Regions from separate parts of the Streptomyces sp. NPDC056347 genome, predicted to be linked through region 2. Evidence: riboswitches for the same ligand, from Rfam matches in the RefSeq annotation. Region 2 holds a riboswitch; each other region holds the start of a gene.
The links. Region 2 has a riboswitch for thiamine pyrophosphate ahead of ACFCV8_RS17645 (thiamine ABC transporter substrate binding subunit). Riboswitches for the same ligand answer to the same signal wherever they lie in the genome.
Positions count from the first base shown of each region.

Region 1: linked by a shared signal. The riboswitch ahead of thiC (phosphomethylpyrimidine synthase ThiC) and the one ahead of ACFCV8_RS17645 (thiamine ABC transporter substrate binding subunit) in region 2 are both predicted to bind thiamine pyrophosphate.
Region 3: linked by a shared signal. The riboswitch ahead of thiO (glycine oxidase ThiO) and the one ahead of ACFCV8_RS17645 (thiamine ABC transporter substrate binding subunit) in region 2 are both predicted to bind thiamine pyrophosphate.

Region 1 covers NZ_JBHJQP010000001.1:25,134-30,540, forward strand. The annotation lists gene ACFCV8_RS00160 (SsgA family sporulation/cell division regulator) at 28-465, shown strand; gene ACFCV8_RS00165 (YibE/F family protein) at 546-1,943, opposite strand; TPP riboswitch at 2,014-2,147, shown strand; gene thiC (phosphomethylpyrimidine synthase ThiC) at 2,140-3,915, shown strand; gene ACFCV8_RS00175 (GNAT family N-acetyltransferase) at 4,069-4,578, shown strand; gene ACFCV8_RS00180 (hypothetical protein) at 4,644-5,407, opposite strand, start outside.
Region 2 covers NZ_JBHJQP010000067.1:27,086-32,492, forward strand. The annotation lists gene ACFCV8_RS17635 (phosphatidate cytidylyltransferase) at 1-812, shown strand, start outside; gene rlmN (23S rRNA (adenine(2503)-C(2))-methyltransferase RlmN) at 908-2,014, shown strand; TPP riboswitch at 2,103-2,219, shown strand; gene ACFCV8_RS17645 (thiamine ABC transporter substrate binding subunit) at 2,293-3,402, shown strand; gene ACFCV8_RS17650 (ABC transporter permease) at 3,492-5,105, shown strand; gene ACFCV8_RS17655 (ABC transporter ATP-binding protein) at 5,128-5,407, shown strand, end outside.
Region 3 covers NZ_JBHJQP010000047.1:9,152-14,558, forward strand. The annotation lists gene ACFCV8_RS13610 (hypothetical protein) at 1-157, opposite strand, end outside; gene metF (methylenetetrahydrofolate reductase [NAD(P)H]) at 208-1,125, opposite strand; gene thiE (thiamine phosphate synthase) at 1,224-1,877, opposite strand; gene ACFCV8_RS13625 (Rv2175c family DNA-binding protein) at 1,984-2,349, opposite strand; gene ACFCV8_RS13630 (NAD(P)/FAD-dependent oxidoreductase) at 2,417-3,673, opposite strand; TPP riboswitch at 3,767-3,878, shown strand; gene thiO (glycine oxidase ThiO) at 3,876-5,081, shown strand; gene thiS (sulfur carrier protein ThiS) at 5,078-5,296, shown strand; gene ACFCV8_RS13645 (thiazole synthase) at 5,300-5,407, shown strand, end outside.

The DNA.
Region 1 (5,407 bases), on a different contig from region 2:
CAGATTCATCTACTGCGGGGTTGAACGATGCGCGAGTCGGTTCAAGCTGAGGTCATGATGAGTTTCCTCGTCTCCGAGGAACTCTCTTTCCGGATCCCGGTGGAGCTCCGGTACGAGGTATGCGATCCGTACGCGATCCGCATGACCTTCCATCTGCCCGGTGACGCCCCCGTCACCTGGGCGTTCGGCCGCGAGCTGCTGCTCGACGGCCTCAACAGCCCCAGTGGGGACGGTGATGTGCACATCGGCCCCACCGAGCCCGAGGGACTTTCCGACGTACACATCCGTCTTCAGGTCGGTGAGGACCGGGCGCTCTTCCGGGCCGGTACGGCACCACTTGTGGCCTTTCTCGACCGGACCGACAAGCTCGTGCCGCTCGGGCAGGAGTGCACGCTCGGTGACTTCGAGGGCAATCTGGAGGACGCGCTGGGCCGGATCCTCGCCGAGGAGCAGAACGCCGGCTGACGAAGGGCACCGCCGCGGACCGGTCCGCCGGTCGAACACGGGCACCTGCCGGACGGGTGAATCTGCCGTCCGAGGGGCGGTCACGGCTTCGTCCTTCGGCGACGGCCTTTCCCCGCCCCGGCCCACGAAGGCGCCGAAGCTCCGGCTTCCGCGCCGGTCGCCGCGCGGTCCGCGGAGACGACCAGAGCGGCGAGCGCCGTCGTCACCGGCACCGAGGCGACCAGCCCGATCGAGCCGACCAGTGTCCGTACGATCTCCTCCGCCACCAGCTCGCTGTTGGCCACCGTCCCCATGCTGCTCTGCGCGACGGAGAACAGCAGCAGCAAGGGCAGCGCGGCGCCCGCGTAGGCGAGCACCAGCGTGTTGACGACCGAGGCGATGTGGTCGCGTCCGATCCTGATGCCCGCCCGGTAGAGGCCCCGAACGCCCAACGTCGGGTTCGCCTGGTGGAGTTCCCAGACCGCCGACGTCTGGGTGACGGTCACATCGTCGAGCACCCCGAGCGAACCGATGATGACACCGGCCAGCAGCAGCCCGCTCAGGTCGATGTGCGGGTAGAGGCCGTGGATGAGGCCGGTGTTGTCATCGGTGTTGCCGCTCAGGCTCGCCCACCCGATGAAGAGCGATCCGAGCAGCCCGATCAGCAGCAGCGAGACCAGCGTGCCGACCACCGCGACCGAGGTACGGGCGGTCGGGCCATGGCACATGTAGAGCGCGATCAGCATGATCGCACTGGCCCCGACCACCGCGACGAGCAGCGGATTCGACCCCTGGAGAATGGCCGGGAGGATGAAGAGGGTCAGCACGGCGAACGACACGGCCAGCGCGATCAGCGCCATCACCCCGCGCATGCGGCCCACCGCCACCACGGTCAGCGCGAAGATCCCGGCCAGCAGCGCCATCGGGAACTTCCGGTTCACATCCGTCACGGAGTACTGGAGGTCGTGGGGCGCGTCGGGGGCGTACGCGGCCACCACGCCCTGCCCCTCGCGCAGTTTGCGCGGCGAGTCGGGCTGGAGGATCTCGGTGAAGGTCCGCCCCTTGTCCCGGCCGGTCGTCACCTCGATCGTGGCCCTCTCGCACGGCCCCCGCTCCTCCCCGGCCGACGGGGGGTCGTCGCCGAGGGGCGTCTGAACGGCGTTCACGTCCTTGCAGTTCACCTTGTCGACGGTCACCACCTTTCCCTGCTGGGTCTGCCGGTCGAAGCCGATGCCGGTCCGTTCGTGCGGCGGTGCGCCGCCCGGCCAGAGCGCCACCAGACCGACTACTACTGCGGTGGCGAACGGGATCAGTACGGCCGCGATGACCTTGCGCAGCTGCCGGGAGCCGGGCGCGGCGGGACCGTGACCGTGGGAGTGGCCGTGGAGTTGCTCGTGGGGGTGGTCGTACGCGGATCCGGGCGATTGGTCGTACGTTCGATCGTGAGGTGCGCCCTGCGGCCGGGCCTGTGGTTCGTGGTCCGTGTGGGGAGAGGTCACCGGCCGATCATCGCAAGAAGGGCCGGGCCCTCTGTTCATCGCGCCGGACGGGGCGCTAGCGTGGAGGAACCTTTGCACACGCGGGAGCTCGGAGCACCGGGCTGAGAGGGCGCTGACATCCGTACGCCCGTACGGGACAGGCTGCGCCGACCGCCGAACCTGTTACCGGGTAATGCCGGCGTAGGGAGTAGGTCTCATGACCACATCGGACGCACGCACGCCTGCCTCGGACCAGAGCGTCGAGGCCGGGAAGTCCATCGGCTGGCACAAGGGGTACGTCCAGGGCTCGCGCCCGGACCTCCGGGTGCCGGTCCGTCAGGTGCACCTCAGCAACGGCAAGGACGTGACGCTGTACGACACGTCGGGGCCGTACACCGATCCCTCGGTCGACACCGATGTCCGGCGCGGACTCGCGCCGCTGCGGGAGAACTGGATCATCGCCCGCGGCGACACCGAGGAGTACCCCGGCCGCCCGTCCCGCCCCGAGGACGACGGGCTCAGGCACACCTCGCCGCGTGGCGGGCTGCGCAATCTCGACGCGGTCTTCCCCGGCCGCCCGAGGCTGCCGCGCCGCAGCCGGGACGGCCGGCCGGTCACCCAGCTCGCGTACGCCCGACGGGGCGAGATCACCCCGGAGATGGAGTACGTGGCCATCCGGGAGAACGTCGATCCCGAGGTGGTGCGCGAGGAGATCGCGGCGGGCCGGGCCGTCCTGCCCGCCAACGTCAACCACCCCGAGATCGAACCGATGATCATCGGCAAGCGGTTCCTGGTGAAGGTCAATGCCAACATCGGCAACTCCGCGGTGACTTCCTCCATCGAGGAGGAGGTGGAAAAGATGACGTGGGCAACGCGCTGGGGCGCCGATACCGTCATGGATCTGTCCACCGGCCGCAACATTCACACCACCCGTGAGTGGGTTCTGCGTAATTCACCCGTTCCGATCGGAACGGTCCCGCTCTACCAGGCGCTCGAGAAGGTCGACGGCCGGGCGGAGGAGCTGACCTGGGACATCTACAAGGACACCGTCATCGAACAGGCCGAGCAGGGCGTCGACTACATGACCGTCCACGCCGGCGTACGCCTCCCCTATGTGCCGCTGACCGCCCGCCGGAAGACCGGCATCGTCTCCCGCGGCGGTTCGATCATGGCGGCCTGGTGCCTCGCGCACCACAAGGAGTCCTTCCTGTACGAGCACTTCGAGGAGCTCTGCGAGATCCTCGCGAGCTACGACGTGACGTACTCGCTGGGCGACGGTCTGCGGCCCGGCTCGATCGCCGACGCCAACGACGAGGCGCAGTTCGCCGAGCTGCGTACGCTCGGCCAACTGAACACGATCGCCAAGCGGTTCGGCGTCCAGACCATGATCGAAGGCCCGGGCCATGTCCCGATGCACAAGATCAAGGAGAACATCGACCTCCAGCAGGAGATCTGCGAGGAGGCGCCCTTCTACACCCTCGGCCCGCTGACCACCGATGTCGCGCCGGCGTACGACCACATCACCTCCGGCATCGGCGCGGCGATGATCGCGTGGTGGGGGACGGCGATGCTCTGCTACGTCACGCCGAAGGAGCACCTCGGCCTGCCGAACCGGGACGACGTGAAGACCGGCGTCATCACCTACAAGATCGCGGCGCACGCGGCGGACCTCGCCAAGGGGCACCCGGGGGCGCAGGACTGGGACGACGCGCTCTCGGACGCCCGTTTCGAATTCCGCTGGGAGGACCAGTTCAATCTGGCCCTCGACCCTGACACGGCACGGGAGTTCCACGACGAGACGCTGCCCGCAGAGCCCGCGAAGACGGCCCACTTCTGCTCGATGTGCGGCCCGAAGTTCTGCTCGATGAAGATCTCCCAGGACATCCGGCGCGAGCACGGGGGCACGTCGGAGGAGATCGAGGCGGGCATGGCGGAGAAGTCCAGGGAGTTCGCGGCCTCCGGCAACCGGGTGTACCTGCCGATCGCGGACTGACGCGGAAGCCCGGGGCGTTGCGCGGAGTGCCTTGGTCCGCCGTGCGACGCCCCGCTGCTTCCGGTGTACCCGCGTGCGGCCCGAAACCCCGTGGACGCGGTGGCGGCCGGGTGTTGCCATGGAGGGCGGATTCTCCATGGAACGGTGGTCGTGATGGCTGAGATCAGGATGGCCCTGTCGGTGCGGGAGCTGACCCGTGCGGACCTGCCGTCGTGCGGCTGGACGGGCGACGCGATGCATGTGCGGCAACTCGCGGATCAGCTGCGGCGGGCGGAGGCCGGTGAGATCGACTACCTGGCGGTCTGCACGCCGGTGGGGCTTCCCGTGGCGGTCGGCGGCGTCGACTACACGGTGAAGGAGGGCGCCGGCGAGATCTGGCAGCTCGGGGTCCACCCGGCTCTCCGGTCGTGCGGGATCGGCACGCTGCTGATCCGCTCCGCGGAGCGGCGGATCTCGGCCCGGGGCCTGACCCGGGCCGAACTCGGCGTCGAGGAGGACAACCCCCGGGCCCGGGCCCTCTACGAGCGCCTCGGGTACCAGGCGTACGGCCGGGGCCCCGACTCCTGGGACGTGGTGGCGGAGGACGGCTCGATCCGCAGGTACGAGACGATGTGCACGATGATGCGCCGGGACTTGGCGGTGGGGGAGCACGCCCCTGCCTGAGCGCCGGATGCGCTGCGTTCTCCCCCTGGTCCCGGGCCGGTCACCGCCCGCCCGACGGGAGGCGGTCAGTCCAGCTCGTGCTCGGGGCCGCCGAAGTCGGGGCTGGTGAAGTCCGGTGAGGTGAAGCTCGGGCGGGGACTCGCCGACGCGCCGTCGGCCGGGCTGGAGAAGCCCGGCTTGATGTGGCCGACCTTCGGGATGCGGTTCGCCGAGCGCCGGGGTGTGCGCCGGGCGCGTCCGGCCTCGGGGTCGGCGAGCGCGTCCCGGAGGAACGGCAGGATGCCGCGCTCCAGCAGGGCGTGCCGCCAGGCCTCCCGGGCCCGCGCCACGTCCTCCGGCAGCTCGTCCTCCAGCTCCTCGACGGGCTGCGGCTCCGACGCGTTGCGCAGCGCGGTGAACATCAGCCCGACGGCGGCCGCCACGATCGCGACGGCCATGAGCACCGCGAAGATCCAGCCCGCCGAGATCAGGGTGGAGGCGAACCGCGGCGGGTCGTCGAGCAGCCGCAGCAGATAGCCGACGAGCAGGAAGACGAGGGCCGCGGCGCCGGCGAGCACCGGCGCGAGGACCGTGACGACGGCGCCCGCCCCGGCGCCCGGGCCGGGGCGGTGTCCGGTGCCGGAGCCCGGGGCCGCTTCCTGGACCGTCCCGTCGTCGCCGCGCAGCTCGGCGCGGGCCTGCACGTAGTGCGCGTACTCGGTGGCGGCGGTGGCGGTGATCGACTCCGTGGCCTCCAGAGCCATGGTGCGCAGCTGTACGGCGTTGAGCCGCTCACCGACCTCGGCCAGATCCGGCCGTTCATGGGCGTGGCGCAGTGCGTCGTCGAGGA
Region 2 (5,407 bases):
GTGCGGGCCGTGATCTGCGAGCTGCCATAGGGGTCGGTGTGGGGCTCGGCGCCGTCATCGTCGCCTCGCTCTTCATCGTGAAGGCCGTCTTCGTCGCCGTCATCGTCCTCGCCGTCGTAGTGGGCCTGTGGGAACTGACCTCCCGGCTCCAGGAGCGCAAGGGCATCAAGGCGCCGCTGATCCCGCTCGCGGTGGGCGGCGCGGCGATGGTGGTGGCCGGTTACGCGTGGGGCGCCGAAGGTGCCTGGATCGCGACGGCGCTGACCGCGCTGGCGGTGCTGGTCTGGCGGATGGCCCAGCCGCCGGAGGACTACCTCAGGGACGTCACGGCCGGGGTGTTCGCGGCGTTCTACGTGCCGTTCCTCGCCACTTTCGTCGCCATGCTCCTGACAGCCGATGACGGACCGCAGCGGGTGCTCACCTTCCTGCTGCTGACCGTGGTCAGCGACACGGGCGCGTACGCCGTCGGCTGGCGGTTCGGGAAGAACAAGCTCGCGCCGCGCATCAGCCCCGGAAAGACCCGGGAGGGCCTGTTCGGAGCCGTCGCCTTCGCGATGGTCGCCGGTGCGCTGTGCATGCAGTTCCTGATCGACGGCGGTTCCTGGTGGCAGGGACTCCTGCTCGGGCTCGCGGTCGCGGCCAGCGCCACCCTCGGCGACCTGGGCGAATCGATGATCAAGCGGGATCTCGGGATCAAGGACATGGGCACGCTGCTGCCGGGGCACGGCGGCATCATGGACCGGCTCGACTCGCTGCTGCCGACCGCTCCGGTGGTCTGGCTGCTGCTGGTGCTGTTCGTTGGCTCCGGCTGATCTCCACCCCCGCTGACCTGCGATTTCCTCGGTGAGGGCCCGCTGTCCACAGGACGGCGGGCCCTCACCGTTCTGTCTGCGACACTGGAAGAACCATGCCTAAGCCCGGAGAACTCACTTTCGTCGCGCCCCGCGGAGCCAAGAAGCCGCCGCGGCACCTCGCCGACCTCACGCCCGCCGAGCGCAAGGAGGCCGTCGCCGCGATCGGCGAGAAGCCGTTCCGCGCCCAGCAGCTCTCGCAGCACTACTTCGCGCGGTACACGCACGACCCGGCCGAGTGGACCAACATCCCCGCCGGGTCGCGGGACAAGCTCGCCGAGGCGATGTTCCCCGACCTGATGTCGGTGGTCCGCCACATCAGCTGTGACGACGACACCACCCGCAAGACGCTCTGGAAGCTGCACGACGGGACGCTCGTGGAGTCCGTCCTGATGCGCTACCCGGAGCGGGTGACGATGTGCATCTCCTCGCAGGCGGGCTGCGGGATGAACTGCCCGTTCTGTGCGACCGGGCAGGCCGGGCTGGACCGCAATCTGTCCACCGCCGAGATCGTCCACCAGATCGTCGACGGCATGCGGGCGCTGCGGGACGGGGAGGTTCCCGGCGGTCCGGCCAGGCTCTCCAACATCGTCTTCATGGGCATGGGCGAGCCGCTCGCCAACTACAACCGGGTGGTCGGCGCGATCCGTCGGCTGACCGATCCCGAGCCGGACGGACTGGGGCTCTCCCAGCGCGGGATCACCGTCTCCACCGTGGGCCTGGTGCCCGCGATGCTCCGGTTCGCCGACGAGGGCTTCAAATGCCGGCTCGCCGTCTCGCTGCACGCGCCGGACGACGAACTGCGCGACACCCTCGTCCCGGTCAACACCCGCTGGAAGGTGGCGGAGGTGCTGGACGCCGCCTGGGAGTACGCGGAGAAGTCCGGCCGCCGGATCTCCATCGAGTACGCCCTGATCCGCGACATCAACGACCAGGCGTGGCGCGGCGACCGGCTCGGCCGGCTGCTCAAGGGCAAGCGCGTGCACGTCAACCTGATTCCGCTGAATCCCACGCCCGGCTCCAAGTGGACCGCCTCGCGGCCCGAGGACGAGAAGGCCTTCGTCGAGGCGATCGCGGCCCACGGCGTCCCGGTGACCGTGCGCGACACCCGCGGCCAGGAGATCGACGGGGCCTGCGGGCAGCTGGCCGCGGCCGAGCGCTGAGCGCCTTCGGGCCGTGTCCGGGCCGATCGGGCGGACACGGCCGGAGCGGCGGGAACGGCCCGTGTAACCTGGGCCCGCAATCAACTTCATATTCCGACAGGGGAGCGCCACAGCGCTGAGAGTGCGGCACCGAGGACAGGTCGGCCGCAGACCCTCTGAACCTCGCCCGGGTCATTCCGGGTAGGAAGTTCGGTCATCAACTCATGCTGTTGCGCCCTGCCCGCTTCCCGCGGGCGGGGCCGCGTCTCTTCCTGGCCAAAACCCAGGAGGAATCCACAATGAGCACCACCCGCAGCACCAGACAGCTCGCGGCATCGGCCCTCGCCGCCGCGCTCGGCGTCACCGTACTCGCCGGATGCGGAAGCTCCGACGATTCGGCCACGGGCTCCGGCGGCACCAAGGGTTCCGGCTCCAAGACCGTGACCCTGGTCAGCCACGACTCCTTCAACGCCTCCAAGGAGGTCCTGAAGGAGTTCACGGAGGAGACCGGCTACACCGTCAAGGTACTGAAGAGCGGCGACGCGGGCGTCGCGCTCAATCAGGAGATCCTGACCAAGGGCTCGCCCCGGGGCGACGTCTTCTTCGGTGTCGACAACACCCTGCTCTCCCGCGCCCTCGACAGCGGGCTCTTCACCCCGTACGAGGCCAAGGGCGTGGACCGGGTCGCGAAGGAAACCCTGCTCGACGCCGAGCACCGGGTCACTCCGGTCGACACCGGTGACATCTGCGTCAACTACGACAAGAAGTACTTCGCCGACAAGAAGCTCGCACCGCCGAGCACCTTCGAGGACCTGGCGAAGCCCGCGTACAAGGACCTGCTGGTCACCGAGAACGCCGGGACCTCCTCGCCCGGCCTCGGCTTCCTGCTCGGCACGGTCGCCGCCTACGGGGAGAACGGCTACCAGGACTACTGGAAGAAGCTGAAGGCCAACGGCGTCAAGGTCGTCGACGGCTGGGAGCAGGCGTACAACGAGGAGTTCTCCGGTTCGGCGGGAGGCAAGAAGGCCAAGGCCGACCGGCCGCTCGTCGTCTCGTACGCCTCCAGCCCGCCCGTCGAGGTGCTGTACGCGAAGCCGCAGCCGGCCGAGGCCCCCACCGGGGTGGCCACCGGGACCTGCTTCCGCCAGATCGAGTTCGCCGGGCTGCTGGACGGGGCGGCGAACGAGAAGGGCGGCAAGGCCCTGCTGGACTTCCTGATCAGCAAGAAGTTCCAGGAGGACATGCCGCTCAACATGTTCGTGAACCCGGTCACCGGCGACGCGAAGCTGCCGCAGCTGTTCACCGAGTTCGGCGCCACGGTGGACCGGCCGAAGACCGTCGCCCCCGACCTGATCGCCAAGAACCGTGAGCAGTGGGTCCAGTCGTGGTCCTCGCTCGTCGTGAAGTAACGAAGACCGCGGGACACGGGCCGGGCGGCAGCGGTACGCGCCCGGCCCGCGGCCCCGCGCTGCGGCAGGGCGCGACGCGGTTCGGCCTGATGGCCGTGCCCGTCGCGTTCTTCGCGCTGTTCTTCGCCTACCCGGTCGCCGCGATCGTCGGCCGGGGCCTGAAGGCGGACGGCGTCTGGCAGTTCGGACGGCTCGGCGAGGTGCTGGCCCGGCCGGACATCCGCGAGGTCCTCTGGTTCACCTGCTGGCAGGCGCTCGCCTCGACCGCGCTGACCCTGCTGATCGCGCTGCCCGGCGCCTATGTCTTCGCCCGCTTCGACTTCCCCGGCAAACAACTGCTGCGGGCCGTCGTCACCGTGCCGTTCGTGCTGCCGACCGTGGTGGCGGGGACCGCCTTCCTGGCCCTGCTGGGACGCGGCGGATTCCTCGACGAACTCTGGGGCGTACGGCTCGACACCACCGTCTGGGCGATCCTGCTCGCCCATGTCTTCTTCAACTACGCGGTGGTCGTCCGCACGGTCGGCGGGCTGTGGGCCCAGCTCGACCCCCGGCAGGAGGAGGCCGCCAGGGTGCTGGGCGCCGGACGGTTCGCCGCCTGGCGGCGGGTCACCCTCCCGGCGCTCGCCCCCGCGGTGGCCGCCGCCGCGCTGATGGTCTTCCTCTTCACCTTCACCTCCTTCGGGGTCGTGCAGATCCTCGGCGGCCCCGGCTTCGCCACGCTGGAGGTGGAGATCTACCGGCAGACCGCGCAGCTGCTCGCCCTGCCGACCGCCGCCGTGCTGACCCTGGTGCAGTTCGCCGCGGTCGGCGCGATCCTCGCCGTGCACGCGTGGACCGTACGGCGCAGGGAGACCGCGCTGCGGCTGGTCGACCCGGCGCGCACGGCGCACGGGCCGCGCGGCGCCGGCCAGTGGGCGCTGCTGGGCGGGGTGCTGCTGACCGTGCTGCTGCTGATCCTGCTGCCGCTCGGGGTGCTCGTGGAGCGCTCCGTGAACACCGGGGACGGCCATGGGCTCGACTACTACCGGGCGCTGGGCTCGGCGGACGCGAGCGGCGGCACGTTCCTGGTCGCGCCGCTCGAAGCGGTCGCCAACTCCCTCGAGTACGCGCTGGTCGCCACGCTCATCGCGCTGGTGATCGGCGGACTCGCCGCCGCCGCGCTGACCCGGCGGGCGGGCCGGCTGGCCCGCGGCTTCGACGCGCTGCTGATGCTGCCGCTCGGGGTGTCCGCGGTCACGGTCGGCTTCGGCTTCCTGATCACCCTGGACAAGCCTCCGCTGGATCTGCGTACCTCCTGGATCCTGGTGCCGCTCGCCCAGGCGCTGGTCGGGGTGCCCTTCGTCGTACGGACCATGCTGCCGGTGCTGCGCGCCGTGGACGGGCGGCTGCGGGAGGCGGCGGCGGTGCTCGGGGCCTCGCCGCTGCGGGCCTGGCGGGAGGTGGACCTGCCGCTGGTGCGGCGGGCGCTGCTGGTCGCGGCCGGTTTCGCCTTCGCCGTCTCGCTCGGCGAGTTCGGGGCGACGGTGTTCATCGCACGGCCCGACCGTCCGACGCTGCCGGTCGCCGTGGCCCGGCTGCTGGGGCGGGCCGGGGAGCTGAACTACGGCCAGGCGATGGCGCTCAGCACCATCCTGATGGTGGTCTGCGCCGTCTCACTGCTGCTGCTCGAACGGATCCGCACGGACCGGACCGGGGAGTTCTAGAGATGTCCGGGGAGTTCTGGAAATGCTGACACTGGAATCGGCCACCGTCCGCTTCGGCGAGCGGGCGGCACTGGACGCGGTGGACCTGGCGGTCGCCGAGCACGAGATCGTCACCGTGCTCGGACCGAGCGGAAGCGGCAAGTCCACCCTGCTGCGGGTGGTTGCCGGACTCCAGCCCACGGACGGCGGCCGGGTCCTGCTGGACGGTACGGACCAGGCCGGGGTGCCGGTGCACCGCCGCGGCCTCGGCCTGATGTTCCAGGACCATCAGCTCTTCCCGCACCGCGACGTCGGCGCCAACG
Region 3 (5,407 bases), on a different contig from region 2:
CCAGGATCGACGAGATCAGCACGCCCAGGACCACACAGGCGAAACCGCCGAAGGCGAGCAGCCGCCAGCGCAGGCGTGCCTTGTACTGCAGCAGCACCTCGCCGAGCAGCCACAGCGCGACGATTCCGAACGCGATGTAGAGGACCGTCCAGCCCATGCCCGCCCCCTCCTACGGCCACCGCCACGGGTCACGGCGGGTACGGCCGGTCACGACTGCTTGTGCAGTCCGAGATTCTCGTAGATTTCGAGCGTCGCCGTCGAGTTGTTGAGCGTGATGAAGTGCAGTCCGGGCACACCCTCGGAGCGCAGCCTCGCGCAGAACCGCGTTGCGAAGTCGATGCCAATGGAGCGTACAGCGGCGGGATCGTCCTTGGCCGCGAGGATGCTCTCTTTCAGCTCGGAAGGGAAAGACGCGTTGCTGAGCTGAGCGAATCTGTCGAGCTGTTTGACGCTGGTCAGCGGCATGACCTCGGGGATGATCGGCGTTTCGCAACCCGCAGCGACCACCCGGTCACGCATACGCAGATAATCTTCCGGATTGAAGAACATCTGGGTGATCGCATAATCGGCACCGGCACGGCACTTGTCCACGAAATGCCGGATGTCGGTGTCCCAGTCGGTCGAACGCGGGTGCATCTCGGGAAAAGCCGCGACGCCGACGCAGAAATCGCCGGATTCCTTGATGAGCCGGACGAGGTCGGCCGCGTACCGCACGCCCTGCGGGTGCTTGACCCACTCACCCATCGGGTCGCCCGGCGGGTCTCCGCGCACGGCCAGGATGTTGCGGATACCTGCGTCCGCGTACTGCCCGACCATGTTGCGCAGCTCGGCGACGGAGTGGTTGACCGCCGTGAGGTGGGCGACCGGGGTGAGGGTGGAGTCGGCGGCGATCTGCTCGGTGGCGCGCACCGTCCCGGCGCGGGTGGAGCCGCCCGCGCCGTAGGTGACGGAGACGAAGCTCGGCCGCACGGCCTCGACCCGACGCAGCGCGTTCCAGAGGTTCCGCTCCCCCTTCTCGGTCTTGGGGGCCCAGAACTCGAACGAGTAGGAGGGCTTGCCGGTCGCGAGGAGCTCACGCACCGTACGCGCGTGATCTGTCCTGGTGGATGGTGTGCCAAGGGCCATACCGGCAGGTTAACCAGCGCCGTCCACCAATGGACCGGACCAGGGGGAATTGCCCGAATTGACCGGTACTTTGTCCATCCTTCGGACACCTGGCCGGATCAGATCGCGGCGCGCGCCCCGATCCGTGCGGCCAGCTCGGCGGTGGCCGCGGCCGGGTCGGCGGCCTCGGTGATCGCCCGGACGACGACGACCCGGCGGGCCCCGGCGTCCAGCACCTCGTCGAGGTTGCCCGCGTCGATGCCGCCGATGGCGAACCAGGGGCGCGACTGGCCGAGCGAGGCGGCGTAGCGCACCAGGTCCAGGCCGGGGGCGTGCCGTCCGGGCTTGGTCGGGGTGGGCCAGCAGGGGCCGGTGCAGAAGTAGTCCACGCCGGGCTGGGCGACGGCCGCGTCGACCTCGGACTCGGCGTGCGTGGAGCGGCCGATCAGCACGTCCTGGCCGAGGACGGCGCGCGCGGCGGGCACCGGGAGGTCGCCCTGGCCCAGGTGCAGCACGTCGGACCCGATGGCATGGGCGACGTCCGCCCGGTCGTTCACCGCGAGGAGCTTGCCGTGGCGGCGGCAGGCGTCGGCGAGGACGGCGAGGTGGTCGAGCTCCTCGGCCGCCTCCATGCCCTTGTCGCGGAGCTGGACGATGTCCACGCCGGCGCCGAGGACCGCGTCGAGGAAGGCGGGGAGGTCGCCCTGGCGCCGACGGGCGTCCGTGCAGAGATAGAGCCGGGCGTCGGACAGCAGCGCGCGTGCCGAGGACATGGTGCGGTTCCCCCCTGGGAGTACGTGGTGGAGCGAAGTGCCGACGGGCTGCGAGGGAGCGGGTCCGCGTGGCCCGCCCCCTCACCCGCTCACGCGGGACCGGCGGTCAGACGGCGAGCGCCTGGGCGCGGCGCTTCACCTCCGTGCCGCGATTCTCGCTCAGCGCCTGGGCAGGGGTGCCCGGCAGGGTCGGGTCGGGGGTGAAGAGCCACTCCAGCATCTCTTCGTCGTTGTAGCCGTCGTCCCTCAGGAGGGTCAGGGTGCCGAAGAGGCCCTTGACCACCTTGTCGCCGTCGATGAAGGCGGCAGGCACCTGGAGCGTCCGGTTCTCACCGCGGCGCACGGCGATCAGCTGGCCCTCCTTGACCAGCTGGCGCACGCGCGTCACCTCGACATCGAGCATTTCGGCGATATCGGGCAGGTGGAGCCAGGCGGGGACAAGAGCATCGATCTTTGCGTCAATCTCGGTCACGGGGACAAGCCTGCCATCCCGCACTGACAGCCGATACCCGGACTCCGCCCTTCAGGGTCACGGGGCGCTACGGGCGGACCGCCGACTTCAGCGGCACGGAGGGGTCGGCCACCGCCTCGGGGTCGAGCCGTGCCCCCGCCTCGATGAGCTTGCGCCCCTGCGCCAGGTCGCGCGGCCGCCCGACGGCGAGCACCGCGACCAGGACGCCGCCGCGAAGCCAGCACACCGACCAGGCGGGCCCGGCCGGATCGCCTCGCCACAGCAGGGTGTCGGCGCCCCCGTGGTGGCCGGCGTACTGCACGAAGCGGTCGAACTGCTCGGACCAGAAGTACGGGACCGGGTCGTAGGCCGGCGCCGCCGGGCCGTCCCCGGCGTCCGCCGCGAGGATGTGGGCGGCGGCCGTGCGCGGGCCCTGCAGGGCGTTGTCCCAGTGGTGGACGAGCAGGCGCTCGCCGTAGCGGGCGGAGGGGAAGGAGGCGCAGTCGCCGACCGCGTACACATCGGGCAGCGAGGTGCGCAGCGCCTCGTCGGCGGTCACCGATCCGTCGGGGCCGAGCTCGATGCCGGAGCCGGCCAGCCAGCCGGTGGCGGGGCGGGCCCCGATGCCGACGACGACCGCTCCGGCCGGGATCACCCGGCCGTCGGCGAGGACCACCCGGCCGGGCTCGACGCGGTCGACCCGGGTGCCGGTGAGGAGTTCGGCGCCGCTGTCCGCGTACCAGGCGGCCATCGGGGCGGCGACCTCGGCGGGCAGGGCGCCCGCGAGGGGCCGGCCGGCGGCCTCGACGACGGTGACGGCGCACCCGGCGGCGCGGGCCGCGGTCGCGAACTCGGCACCGATCCAGCCCGCGCCGACGATCACGACGTCGTGCTGTTCGCCGAGGACCGGCCGCAGCCGTGCCGCGTCGTCCAGGGTGCGCAGCAGGTGGACGCCCGCGACTCCCTCGGTCCCGGGCAGGACGACCGGTTCGGCGCCGGTCGCGATCACCAGGACGTCGTAGGGGACGGCGCCCGCGGCGGTGTCCAGCTCGTGTGCGTCCGGCCGCAGGCCGGTGACCTCGACGCCCAGGCGCAGTTCGATGTCCAGCGCCTCGAAGTCGATGTCGAAGGCGGAGTCCTCGGCCTTGCCGAGCAGGACCGCCTTGGACAACGGGGGCCGGTCGTAGGGCTGGTGGGGCTCGGCGCCGATCAGCGCGACCGGGCCGGTGAAGCCCTGCTCCCGCAGGGCCACCGCGGTCTGCACCCCGGCCATGCCCGCACCGACGATGACGACGCGGCGCCCGGCCCGCCCGTCCGGCTGCTCTGACTGCTGCTGCTCGCTCACCCGTACACCTTACGCATCTGACGATGCGTCAGGAAAGGGCGGGTTCCCCGCGACCGCTCGTCCCGCCCGCGGGCGGGGTTTAGGGTGGCCCCGTAGAGCACTCGCGGGAGCCCGGACGCACCGGGCTGAGAGGGAGGCTGGCGGCCTCCGACCGTACGAACCTGATCCGGGTCATGCCGGCGAAGGGAGGGGCTGGAAGCCCATGCGTTCCCCTCGGAACGGAAGCGGATACGACGTCCTCGTCATCGGGGGCGGGATCATCGGTCTGGTGACCGCCTGGCGGGCCGCGCAGCGCGGTCTGCGTACGGCGCTCGCCGACCCCGAACCGGGCGGCGGGGCCGCCCGGGTGGCGGCCGGAATGCTGGCCGCCGTCACCGAACTCCACTACGGCGAGGAGCTGCTGCTCGGCCTCAACCTCGCCTCCGCCGCCCGCTATCCGGCCTTCGTGGCCGAGCTGGAGGCGGCCAGCGGGCGGGAGACCGGCTTTCGCGCCTGCGGCACCCTGGCCGTCGCACTGGACTCCGACGACCGCGCCCATCTGCGGGATCTGCATGCCCTGCAACGGCGTTCGGGCCTGGAGTCGGAGTGGCTCACCGGGCGTGAGTGCCGCCGACTGGAGCCGATGCTGGCGCCGGGCGTCCGGGGCGGCCTGCGGGTCGACGGCGACCACCAGATCGATCCACGCCGGCTGGCCGCCGCCCTGCTGACCGCCTGCGAGCGTGCCGGGGTGGTCCTCCACCGCGAGCGGGCGGCGCGGCTGGCCGTGTCGGGCGGCCGGGCCTCGGGGGCGGTGCTCGCCGGGGGTACGGAGCTGGCGGCCGACCAGGTCGTACTGGCCGCGGGCAGCCTCAGCGGCCGCCTCCCGGGGCTGCCGGAGGAGGTCGTGCCGCCGGTCCGTCCGGTGAAGGGCCAGGTGCTGCGGCTGACCGTGCCCGTGCGGTACGCGCCGTTCCTGAGCCGGACGGTGCGGGCCGTGGTCCGCGGCAGCCACGTCTATCTCGTACCGCGCGAGAACGGCGAGCTGGTCGTCGGCGCCACCAGCGAGGAACTGGGCTGGGACACCACCGTCACCGCGGGCGGGGTCTACGAACTGCTGCGGGACGCCCACGAGCTGGTCCCCGGCATCACCGAACTGCCGCTCACCGAGACCCTGGCCGGCCTGCGCCCCGCCTCCCCCGACAACGCCCCGCTGCTCGGCCCGACCGCCCTGCCCGGCCTCCACCTCGCCACCGGCCACCACCGCAACGGGGTGCTGCTCACCCCCCTCACCGGTGACGTCATGGCGGAGGTCCTCACCGGCGGCGAGCCGCCCGAGCAGGCCCGCCCCTTCACCCCGCACCGCTTCCCGTCCGCCGCCCCCTCCGGGAGCCCCGCCGGCTCCTCCGTACGTCAGGAGCAGCCCGCATGACCGAGCCCGTGTCCCTCTGCGTGTCCGTGAACGGCGAACCGCGCCCGCTCTCCGCGGGCACCACCCTGGACGTACTGGTCGCCACCCTGACCGCCGCGCCCTCCGGGGTCGCCGCAGCCGTCAACGAGACCGTCGTACCGCGCGGCCGATGGGCCGCCACCGCGCTGGCCGACGGCGACCGGGTCGAGGTCCTGACCGCGGTCCAGGGGGGCTGACCCGTGTCCGACGACCTCCTCGCCCTCGGCTCCGCCGTCCTCGGCTCCCGGCTGATCATGGGCACCGGCGGGGCGCCCAGCCTCGACGTGCTGGAACGCTCGCTGATCGCC